DNA from 2 places in the Methylorubrum extorquens genome. Region 1 is predicted to be linked to the other one. Evidence: predicted binding sites of a transcription regulator. Region 1 holds the regulator's gene; the other holds the start of a gene.
The links. Region 1 encodes PhoB, which activates phosphate uptake and scavenging genes when phosphate is short. Its sites were predicted from a motif close to TGTCATNNANCTGTCAT; they were not measured.

Region 1 (4,777 bases):
GCTCTTCCGCGAGGGCGAGCCGATGCTGTGGGCCGCCTGCGACGGTACCGCCTTCCGTCTGATCGGCATCGGGGGCGGCGATCTCTGCGGTGCGATCCATGCCGACCGTGGCGACCTCGCCGACCAGGGCATCGAGCGCGTCGCCCGCCGCGAGGCGGCGCTCGACCGGCTGCGGGAAAAGTTCGGCAACGCCGCGATCCAGCGCGGCCTCGTCTTCACCGGCGAGCCGGAGCGGCGCCGAGGCTGAAGCGCGACGGCTACTTCTTGCAGTCCGCCCCGGATTTTGCGTCGGCCTTGGCGAGATCGAGCCGCGTCAGATTCCCGTCGATCGCGAAATCTCCGTAATCGAGGTGGAGCCGCCCGCTGACGCCGTCCTCGTAGAGGTCGAAGGTGAGGGTGTAGATCGGCGTGCGCTCGCCCCCGCCGGGGGTGAAGTAGCTCAACGTGACCGGCCAGCGCCGCATGGCGCCGTGGTCGCCCTCGCGCAGCGGCTTGTCGCGCTGGGTGTCGGCGGCGGGTGCGGCGCTCGGGCGGCCGATGATGCCCAACGTGTCGTAGACCTTGCGCCCGTCATCCGAGCCGTCGAACACCTTGGCCGAGACCGTCGTCTCGCCCGCCTTGGCCGCCTCGATCAGGCGGATCATGTGGTGGATCGGAAACAGGACGGCGCCCTCGGCCTGGAACCCGTCGCGCTTTGGCTCCTTGAGCTTCACCTTGAGCGCCTCGGCCGCCTCCGCCGTCCCATCGACAGCCGGGGAGGGCGCATTGTTGAGGATGGTCGTGGTGCGGAAGCGGAAACTCTTGCCGTCGCCGTTCTCGAAGGTGGTGCTGCGCAGGTCCGAGGTGCGGTCGCCGGACTCGCCGGAATTGAGCATCGTCACTTGGCGCGTCTGCATGGTGTAGCCGCGGCAGGCGTCACCCGAGAAATCGATGACGATGCGCCCGCGCACGCCCTCGACCGCCCGCGTTCCCTCGGAGCGCGCCAGCGACAGGTCGTAGACCGCGCGGTGATTGGTCAACCGGATCGCCGCCTCGTTCGGAACCGGCGCGGCCGGCCCCGCGGCCATCGCGCTTCCCGGCATCGCGGCAAGGAGGAAAAGGGCCGGCGCGAGGCGCAGTCGCATGCGATCTCCCAAAATCCGATCGAGATCCGATCGAGGACGGTTGTCCACAGGCGGCAGGCCGGCGGACGACGTCCGTCACATAGTCATCCCGACCGCCCGGACAATCTTTTTCGATCGCGCTCCCGACGCGACCGCGAATATGCCGGCCGTCCGCGCAACCGCCCGCCCCCTCGGCCAATCGGACATGGCTTGATCCGCTTGCTCGAAAAAGATCAAGTTTACGCAATGCGTTAACGACTAGCGGAGGATTCGCTCGCCCCGCCGCCGGAACCGATCCGGACCGGCGTCATGGGAGCCGGATTGCCGGGGGAAACCGGACCGCGAGACGCACGGACCCTTGCTCCGCGGCCGAGCTGTCCTGTAGTCTCCACAGCGTCGCCAACGGCATCTTTGGCGTCTGTTAACCGACATGTGCAGGGCCGGATTGCGGCCCCTGGCCATGCCTGCTGTCGCCATGCGTGGCAGCAGAGCCGCGCTGTCGGTCGGTCTTTGCGTTCAAGGATGTTTCGACGTGGAGGGGACAATGACGGAAGCGGTCCCGAGCTGGACGGATGAGCGCGTGGAGCTGCTTCGTCGCCTATGGGACGACGGCTTGAGCGCCAGCCAGATCGCCCTCCAGATCGGCGGCGTCTCGCGCAACGCGGTCATCGGCAAGGTGCATCGCCTCGGACTCTCCGGCCGCGTCAAGCCGATGGGTTCGTCGTCTCAGGGTCGGCGCCGGGACGAGCTGGCCGCCGAGGTCGAGATGCAGGCCGTGGTGGTCGAGGAGCCGACGCTGCCGGAGCCGCCCGCGATCGTCGCGCACAGACCGGCACCGGACTTTCCGCTGCCGAAAAAGCCCGCCCCGGAGCCGGTGGCTCTGGCGGTCTCCGAGCGGGTCACCATCATGGACCTGCGCGAGTCGATGTGCCGCTGGCCGATGGGCGACCCGACCTCGCCGGACTTCCGCTTCTGCGGCGGCCGCGCGATCACGGGCCTGCCCTACTGCACCCAGCACGCGCAGATCGCCTATCAGCCGGCCGCCGAGCGTAAGCGCGACCGCCGCGTCGCCGGCTTCCGCTAAAGGCTCCGGCCGGGCACGATCTGCAGGGGTCGTGCCCTGAATCGCCTCGGCTTCGCCTTGCGGTGACGGAGAGGTGCGGAACCGCGAAATGACCGGCCGGAGGCCGTATCACTCCGCTCCGGCGAACATCTCGTCGAACGAGTATCCGGAGCCGCGCACGGTGCGGATCGGGTCGCTCTGGCGCGGGCGGTTGATCGCCTTGCGCAGGCGGCCGACATGAACATCGACCGTGCGCTCGTCGATGTAGACATCGTGGCCCCACACGCCGTCGAGCAGCTGCTCCCGCGAGAAGACCCGGCCCGGGCTCTGCATCAGGTATTCGAGCAGCTTGAACTCGGTCGGACCGAGATGGATCTCGCGGCCCTGCCGGCGGATGCGGTGGCTGACGCGGTCGAGCTCGATGTCGCCGGCCACGAGCATGTCGGAGACGTGGGTGGGCTTGGCACGGCGCAGGAGCGCACGGACGCGGGCGAGCAGTTCCGGCACGGAGAACGGCTTGACGACGTAGTCGTCGGCGCCGGTCGAGAGGCCGCGCACCCGGTCGGTCTCCTCGCCGCGGGCGGTCAGCATGATGACCGGCAGGCGCTCCGTTTCGCGGCGGGCACGGATCCGCCGGCACAGCTCGATCCCCGAGAGGCCCGGCACCATCCAGTCGAGGAGGACGAGGTCGGGCGTCGTCTCATGCAGGCGAAGGTCGGCCTCGTCGCCGCGGACCGCGACATCGACTTGGAAACCCTCCGCTTCGAGATTGTAGCGCAGCAGGGTCGTCAGGGATTCCTCGTCCTCGACGATCAGAATGTGCGCACTCGTCATCGCCCGTCTTTCCATCCGTCACGCCCGGCCCTCGTGAGAGGAGCCGGAGGCGTCTCTTGATCGCCGCTCCGCCTAACCCTTAGGCGCCCGGCGTAATCGTCGCGTAGTTCGAAGCGTCGTTCTTGGGCCGCTCGGCCGTCGGCGTCTCACCGGTGACGAGGTATTCAATGGTTTCGGCGACGTTGGTGGTGTGATCGCCGATCCGCTCGACGTTCTTGGCGCAGAACAATAGGTGCGTACAGAACGAGATGTTGCGCGGATCCTCCATCATGTAGGTCAGGAGTTCCCGGAACAGCGAATTGTAGAGCGCGTCGATGGCGCTGTCCCGCTCCCAAACCTCGTGGGCAGCGGTCACGTCGCGGCTGGCATAGGCATCGAGCACGTCCTTGAGCTGCTCCTGCACGAGGTCGCTCATGTGCTGGACGCCGAGCACGATCTTCTGCGGCTGGGCCTGATCGCTGATCGCCACGACGCGCTTGGCGATGTTCTTGGCCAGATCGCCGATCCGCTCGAGGTCGCCCGAGACGCGGATACCGGAGATCGTCTCGCGCAGGTCGATGGCCAGCGGCTGGCGCCGGGCGATGAGGAGAACCGAGCGCTCCTCGATCTCCCGCTGCAGCAGGTCGAGGCGCTTGTCGGCGACGATCACCGCCTGGGCGAGGGTGGTATCCCGGCGCACCAGCGCGTCGGTGGCATCCGTCATCATCTTCTCGGCCACGCCGCCCATCTCGGCGATCGAGCGGCGCAGGTTCTCGAGGTCGGTGTCGTAGGAGGAGACGATATGGTCGGCCATGTCGCGAATTTCCCGATCAGGCGGTCGGACGAGGGCGCACTCAAACTGCGATGGACACGGGTCCGGCGGAAGAGGGCGCGTCTCAAAGAGGGCGCAGGGGGGCCGCGACTGCCTTGCAGTCGCGGTCGATCTCAGCCGAAGCGGCCGGTGATGTAGTCCTGGGTCTGCCGCTTGGCCGGGTTCATGAAGATCTTCGTGGTCGCGTCGAACTCGATCAGCTCGCCGAGATACATGAACGCCGTGAACTGCGAGATGCGGGCGGCCTGCTGCATGTTGTGGGTCACGATGACGATCGTGAACTCGGTCCGCAACTGCTCGATCAGCTCCTCGATGCGGCCGGTGGAGATCGGGTCGAGCGCCGAGGTCGGCTCGTCGAACAGGATCACCTCGGGGCGCTGCGCCACGGTGCGGGCGATGCAGAGGCGCTGCTGCTGACCGCCGGAGAGGCCGGTGCCGGACTGCTTGAGCTTGTCCTTGACCTCGTCCCACAACGCGGCCTTGCGCAGGGATTCCTCTACGCGCACGTCGAGCTCGGCCTTAGGAAGCTTCTCGTAGAGGCGCAGGCCGAAGGCGACGTTGTCGTAGATCGACATCGGGAAGGGGGTCGGCTTCTGAAACACCATGCCGACTCGCGAGCGCAGTTCGTTCAGGTCGATCTTCGGGTCCAGAACGTTCTGGCCATCCAGCAGGATCTCACCTTCCGCGCGCTGCTCCGGATAGAGGCTGTAGATGCGGTTGAAGGTGCGCAGCAGCGTGGACTTTCCGCAGCCCGAGGGGCCAATCAGCGCCGTCACCTGCCGGTCGCGGAAATCAAGGTTGATGTCCTTCAGGCCGTGGAAGCTGCCATAGTAGAAGTTGAGGTCCTTGCAGGCGATGCGCACCGGCGCCTTGACGTCGGCCGGGCTTCGGCCTTCGAACTGGCTGCGGATCGCGGGGGAGGCGCTCATCGGATTGTCTCGCAGGTGGGAGGTCTGTCCGTGGGGC
Region 2 (4,777 bases), 3.3 Mb from region 1:
CCTCGTCCACCAGCCCGCCGCGGGCGGTGTTGATGAGGATCGCGGACTTCTTCATCTTCTTGAGCTGCTCGGCCCCGATCATGTTCTTGGTGTCGGGGGTCAGCGGCACGTGCAGCGTGATGACGTCGGACTGGGTCAGGATCGTATCGAGATCCACGAGCCCATCCTGGGGGAACACGTCGAAGGCCAGCACCTTCATGCCGAGGGCTTCCGCCCGCTTGGCGATCGACTTGCCGAGCGCGCCGTAGCCGATGATGCCGAGCGTCGAGCCGGCGATGTCGTAGATCGGGTAATCGAAGTAGCAGAACTGCTTCGACTTGTTCCAATCCCCCCGGCGCACGGAATTCGCGTAGGGGACGATCGCCCGGCGCAGGGCGAACATCAGCCCGACCACGTGCTCGGGCACGGTGTTGAAGGCGTAGTTGCGGATGTTGACGACGGTGATGCCCTGCGCCTTGGCAGCAGCCTTGTCGACGACGTCCGTGCCCGTGGCGGCCACCGCGATCAGCTTCAGGTCGGGAAGCTGCTTCAGCGTGTCGGCGCGCATCGGCACCTTGTTGATGAGCGCGATCTCGGCGCCCTGAAGGCGCTCGACGATCTCCTCCGGCGTCCAGGTCGACTCGTATTCCTTGTACTCGTGCGGGAAGTTGAATTCGCGCACGGTCGCGTCGAGCGACTCGCGATCGAGGAAGACGACTTTCTTTGTCATTCTGGACCCCTTCCGGATCGACCGGCGGGCGTAACGCCGGCCCCGTTTCCTCACTGTCTCGAAGCGTCTCCCGCGCAAGGTCCGGCAAGCCGGATCGTCCGCGGGGCGCCCTTCTCTACTTGGCGGAAGCGGCGCCGTTGGAACCGGCGCCGCTCACCAAAATTCAGGCCTTGGCGAGGGGGTTCTCGCGCAGGTAGCTGGAGGCGGCGGCGACACCCGAACCGGGGGTCACGTTCACGCCGTTGTCGATGAGCGACATCTCGGCACCGGCGATCGCGCCGAGCAGCGAGAGTTCGTTCAGGTCACCGACGTGGCCGATGCGGAACACCTTGCCCGCGACCTGGGACAGGCCGGCGCCGAGGGCGAGGTTGTAGCGCACATAGGCGTGCTTGATGATCTTGGCCGCATCCACACCTTCGGGCGCCAGGATGGCAGTGACGGTGTCGGAGTTCCACTCCGGCGACTTGGCGCAGGTCTTCAAGCCCCAGGCCGCGACGGCTTGGCGGGTCGCCTCACCGAGCACGGCGTGGCGGTGGTAGACGTTCTCCAGGCCTTCCTCGAACAGGCAGGCGAGCGCCTCGCGCAGGCCGTAGAGGAGCGGCAGCGGCGGGGTGTAGGGGAAGTAGCCGGTCGGGTTCTGCTTCTTCTGGTCTTCCCAGTCGAAGTAGACGCGGGCGAGCCGGTCGTTGCGGCCGGACTGGCCCTCGGCAGCCTTGAGCGCCTTCTGGCTGACGCAGAGCACGCCGAGGCCGGCGGGTAGCATCAGGCCCTTCTGGGAGCCGGCGATGGCGCAATCGACCTTCCACTCGTCGGCCTTGAAGGGCAGCGAGCCGATGGACGACACGCCGTCCACGAACAGCAGGGCCGGGTGGCCGGCGGCGTCGATCGCCTTGCGCACGGCGCCGATGTTGGAGGTCACGCCGGTCGCGGTCTCGTTATGGACCACCATGACGGCCTTGATCTCATGGTTCTTGTCGGCGCGCAGGGCCTCCTCGATCTTCTCGGGCTTGGCGCCGGTGCCCCACTCCTCTTCCTGGACGATCACGTCCAGGCCGAGGCGCTGGGCCATGTCGATCCAGAGGTGGCTGAACTGACCGAAGCGGGCGGCCAGCACCTTGTCGCCGCGGGCGAGCGTGTTGCTCAGCGCCGATTCCCAGATGCCCGTGCCGGAGGCCGGGAACAGGAAGATCGTGCCTTCGGTCGAGCCGAACACCTTCTTGGTGTCCTCGAACAGCGGCTTCGTCAGCGACGGGAAATCGACCGAGCGGTGATCCTCGGACTGCACCGACATGGCGCGCATCACCCGGTCCGGGATGTTGGTCGGGCCGGGAACGAACAGGTGGTTGCGTCCCGGACGTCTCGTTGCCGCCATGAGAATTTCCTCCAATTAAGTCGTTCTGGGCAGAGCGGCCCTTCGCGGCCGCGATCCCGCCCGATCCTGATGGCGGGCGCAAGCCCGCCGCGAAACGTCGTTCAGTCCCGCCGCAAGGCCGCGCGCAAAGATGCCTTCCGCCGGCCGGGACCGTACCACTGCGATGTCGGATCGTTGACCGTCCCGGAGCGGCGAAGCGGCCGTCGTGCCGCCCGCGTCGCGGCGCGTGCAGCCGCGCCGGTCGCCTCCAAAGGACAGAACCCTCGATGCGTCAGCCCAGCGCCGCATTCAAGCGCGCTCCTGCTGCGTGTCCAGCGCTCCCATCCGTCGCGGCCATTCCCACACCTCTGCCGGGTGCTGCCGCGCATGCACGAGGCACGCACGGCGGATGACCTTGGCTGCCGTTATGCCTCCCCCGCCGGGGAATGGAAAACGGAAAAAACTGAACTGAAAAACAAAAAGATTTTCGTATGCGCCGGCCGCGGGCGGGGTCTGCGGCACGCCGTGGGCGGGCGCGATGCCCGAAACCGGGAAAGGCCGGCCGGAGCGCGGAAGCGGGGCAGGTTGATGCACCCCGCCGTCATCAAACTGAGATCGGAATGCGATTTGGCTCTCCCGCATCGCGATGCGGTTGTGAGGAGCCGGAGGCGCCCGTGTCCCAAGATCCGGAATCGACCATCCGCGTTCGGACGCTCTTCCTGTCCGATCTGCATCTCGGCACCAAGGGCTGCCAGGCGGCCCTGCTGCTCGACTTCCTGCGCGACGTCGATGCCGACACGATCTACCTCGTCGGCGACATCGTCGACGGTTGGCAGCTCCGCTCGGGCTGGTACTGGCCGCAGGCGCATAACGACGTGGTGCAGAAGCTGCTGCGCAAGGTGCGGAAAGGCGCCCATGTCGTCTACGTGCCGGGCAACCACGACGAGTTCCTGCGCGACTATATCGGCATGACCTTCGGCGGCATCGAGATCGCCGACAGCCGGGTCCACGTCGCGGCCGACGGCAAGCGCTACCTCGTCATCCACGGCGACCAGTTCGACATGGTGGTGCGCCACTCCAAGTGGCTCGCGCATCTGGGCGACTGGGCCTACACCTCGGCGCTCGCGGTCAACACCGTGGTCAACCGGGTGCGGCGTCGCCTCGGCCTCGCCTACTGGTCGCTCTCGGCCTGGGCGAAGCTCAAGGTGAAGAACGCAGTCAACTTCATCGGCCAGTTCGAGACCTTCCTCGCCACGGAAGCCCGGCGCCAGGGCGCGGACGGGGTGATCTGCGGCCACATCCACCACGCGGCCCACCGCGAGGTCGAGGGGCTGACCTACCTCAACACCGGCGATTGGGTGGAATCCTGCACCGGCATCGTCGAGCATTACGACGGCCGCATGGAGGTGCTGCACTACCCGACCCTGCTGCGCGAGCGCCGTGCGGCGGAGAGCTTCGAGCCCGAAATCCGACGCGCCGTCGCCTGACCTTTCCCCCACACACGAGACCCGCATGAGGCTGCTGCTCGCCACCGATGCGTGGCACCCGCAGGTCAACGGCGTGGTGCGCTCCGTGGAGCGCATGGCCGAGGCCGCCGCCGGCCTCGGCGTCGAGGCGCTGATGCTGACGCCGGCCGACTTCCCCTCCCTGCCGATGCCGGGCTACCGCGAGATCCGGCTCTCGCTGGTCACCCGCGGCCGGGTGCTGTCGCGCTGGAAGCGGCTCGCGCCGACCCATGTGCACATCGCCACCGAAGGGCCGATCGGCCACGCGGTGCGCGCCGCCTGCCTGTCACGGGGGCAGGCTTTCACCACGAGCTACCACACCCGCTTTCCCGAATACCTCGCCGCCCGCGCCCCCGTGCCGGAGGCCTGGAGCTATGCGTGGCTGCGCCGCTTCCACGCCGCGGCGAGCGGCACCATGGTCAGCACGCCCTCTCTCGAACGGGAACTGGCCGGGCGCGGCTTCACCCACCTGATGCGCTGGACCCGCGGCGTCGATACCGACCTTTTTCGCCCCCGCGATGAAGAGACAGAAGCCGGCCCGTTGCGCGATCTGCCGCGGCCGATCTTCCTCTCGGTCGGCCGGCTCGCGGTCGAGAAGAACCTCGCCGCCTTCCTCAGCCTCGACCTGCCGGGCTCAAAGGTCGTGGTCGGCGACGGGCCGGATCGGGCGCGGCTCGAGGCGCTGGCGCCGGACTCGCATTTCCTCGGTGCGCTCACCGGCGAGGCGCTGGCGCGGGTCTATGCCAGCGCCGACGCCTTCGTGTTTCCGAGCCTGACCGACACCTTCGGCATCGTCCTGCTAGAAGCGCTCGCCTCGGGCCTGCCGGTGGCGGCCTATCCCGTGACCGGGCCCCTTGACGTGATCGGTGGCACCGGCGCGGGCGCCCTCGACGCGGACTTGCGCACGGCAGCGCTCGCCGCGCTCGCGATCCCGCGAGAGCGCTGCCGGGCGGAGGCGATGCGCTACACCTGGGCCGAGAGCGCCCGCCAGTTCTACGACAACATAGCGACCGCCCACGCGCCCGGATCGGCTCGGCGTTCCGCCCGCCATCCGAGCGGCGCCCCGCTGCCGCGCCCCGGCTGAACGACGCCGACCTTCCGGCGGGACCGATCGGATGCCGCCGGATACTTTTTCAGTGTGGTCCCCCTTGTCCGCCGGGTTTTGACCCGCCCCGGGATGACCGGCGACCGCGAGAATGCGAGGGTCCGCGC

Region 2: J2W78_RS19720 (UDP-2,3-diacylglucosamine diphosphatase) is a predicted target of PhoB. The motif match lies at 2,660-2,676, and genes of this name have one in related genera.

What each region holds. Positions count from the first base shown of each region.
Region 1 covers NZ_JALJXF010000001.1:969,312-974,088, forward strand. Annotated here, with positions in the region: gene J2W78_RS04640 (DNA polymerase IV) at 1-247, shown strand, start outside; gene J2W78_RS04645 (cell envelope integrity EipB family protein) at 258-1,124, opposite strand; gene J2W78_RS04650 (GcrA family cell cycle regulator) at 1,648-2,187, shown strand; gene phoB (phosphate regulon transcriptional regulator PhoB) at 2,296-3,000, opposite strand; gene phoU (phosphate signaling complex protein PhoU) at 3,080-3,793, opposite strand; gene pstB (phosphate ABC transporter ATP-binding protein PstB) at 3,925-4,740, opposite strand.
Region 2 covers NZ_JALJXF010000001.1:4,219,635-4,224,411, forward strand. Annotated here, with positions in the region: gene J2W78_RS19710 (D-2-hydroxyacid dehydrogenase) at 1-709, opposite strand, end outside; gene J2W78_RS19715 (aminotransferase class V-fold PLP-dependent enzyme) at 873-2,081, opposite strand; gene J2W78_RS19720 (UDP-2,3-diacylglucosamine diphosphatase) at 2,735-3,547, shown strand; gene J2W78_RS19725 (glycosyltransferase family 4 protein) at 3,573-4,649, shown strand.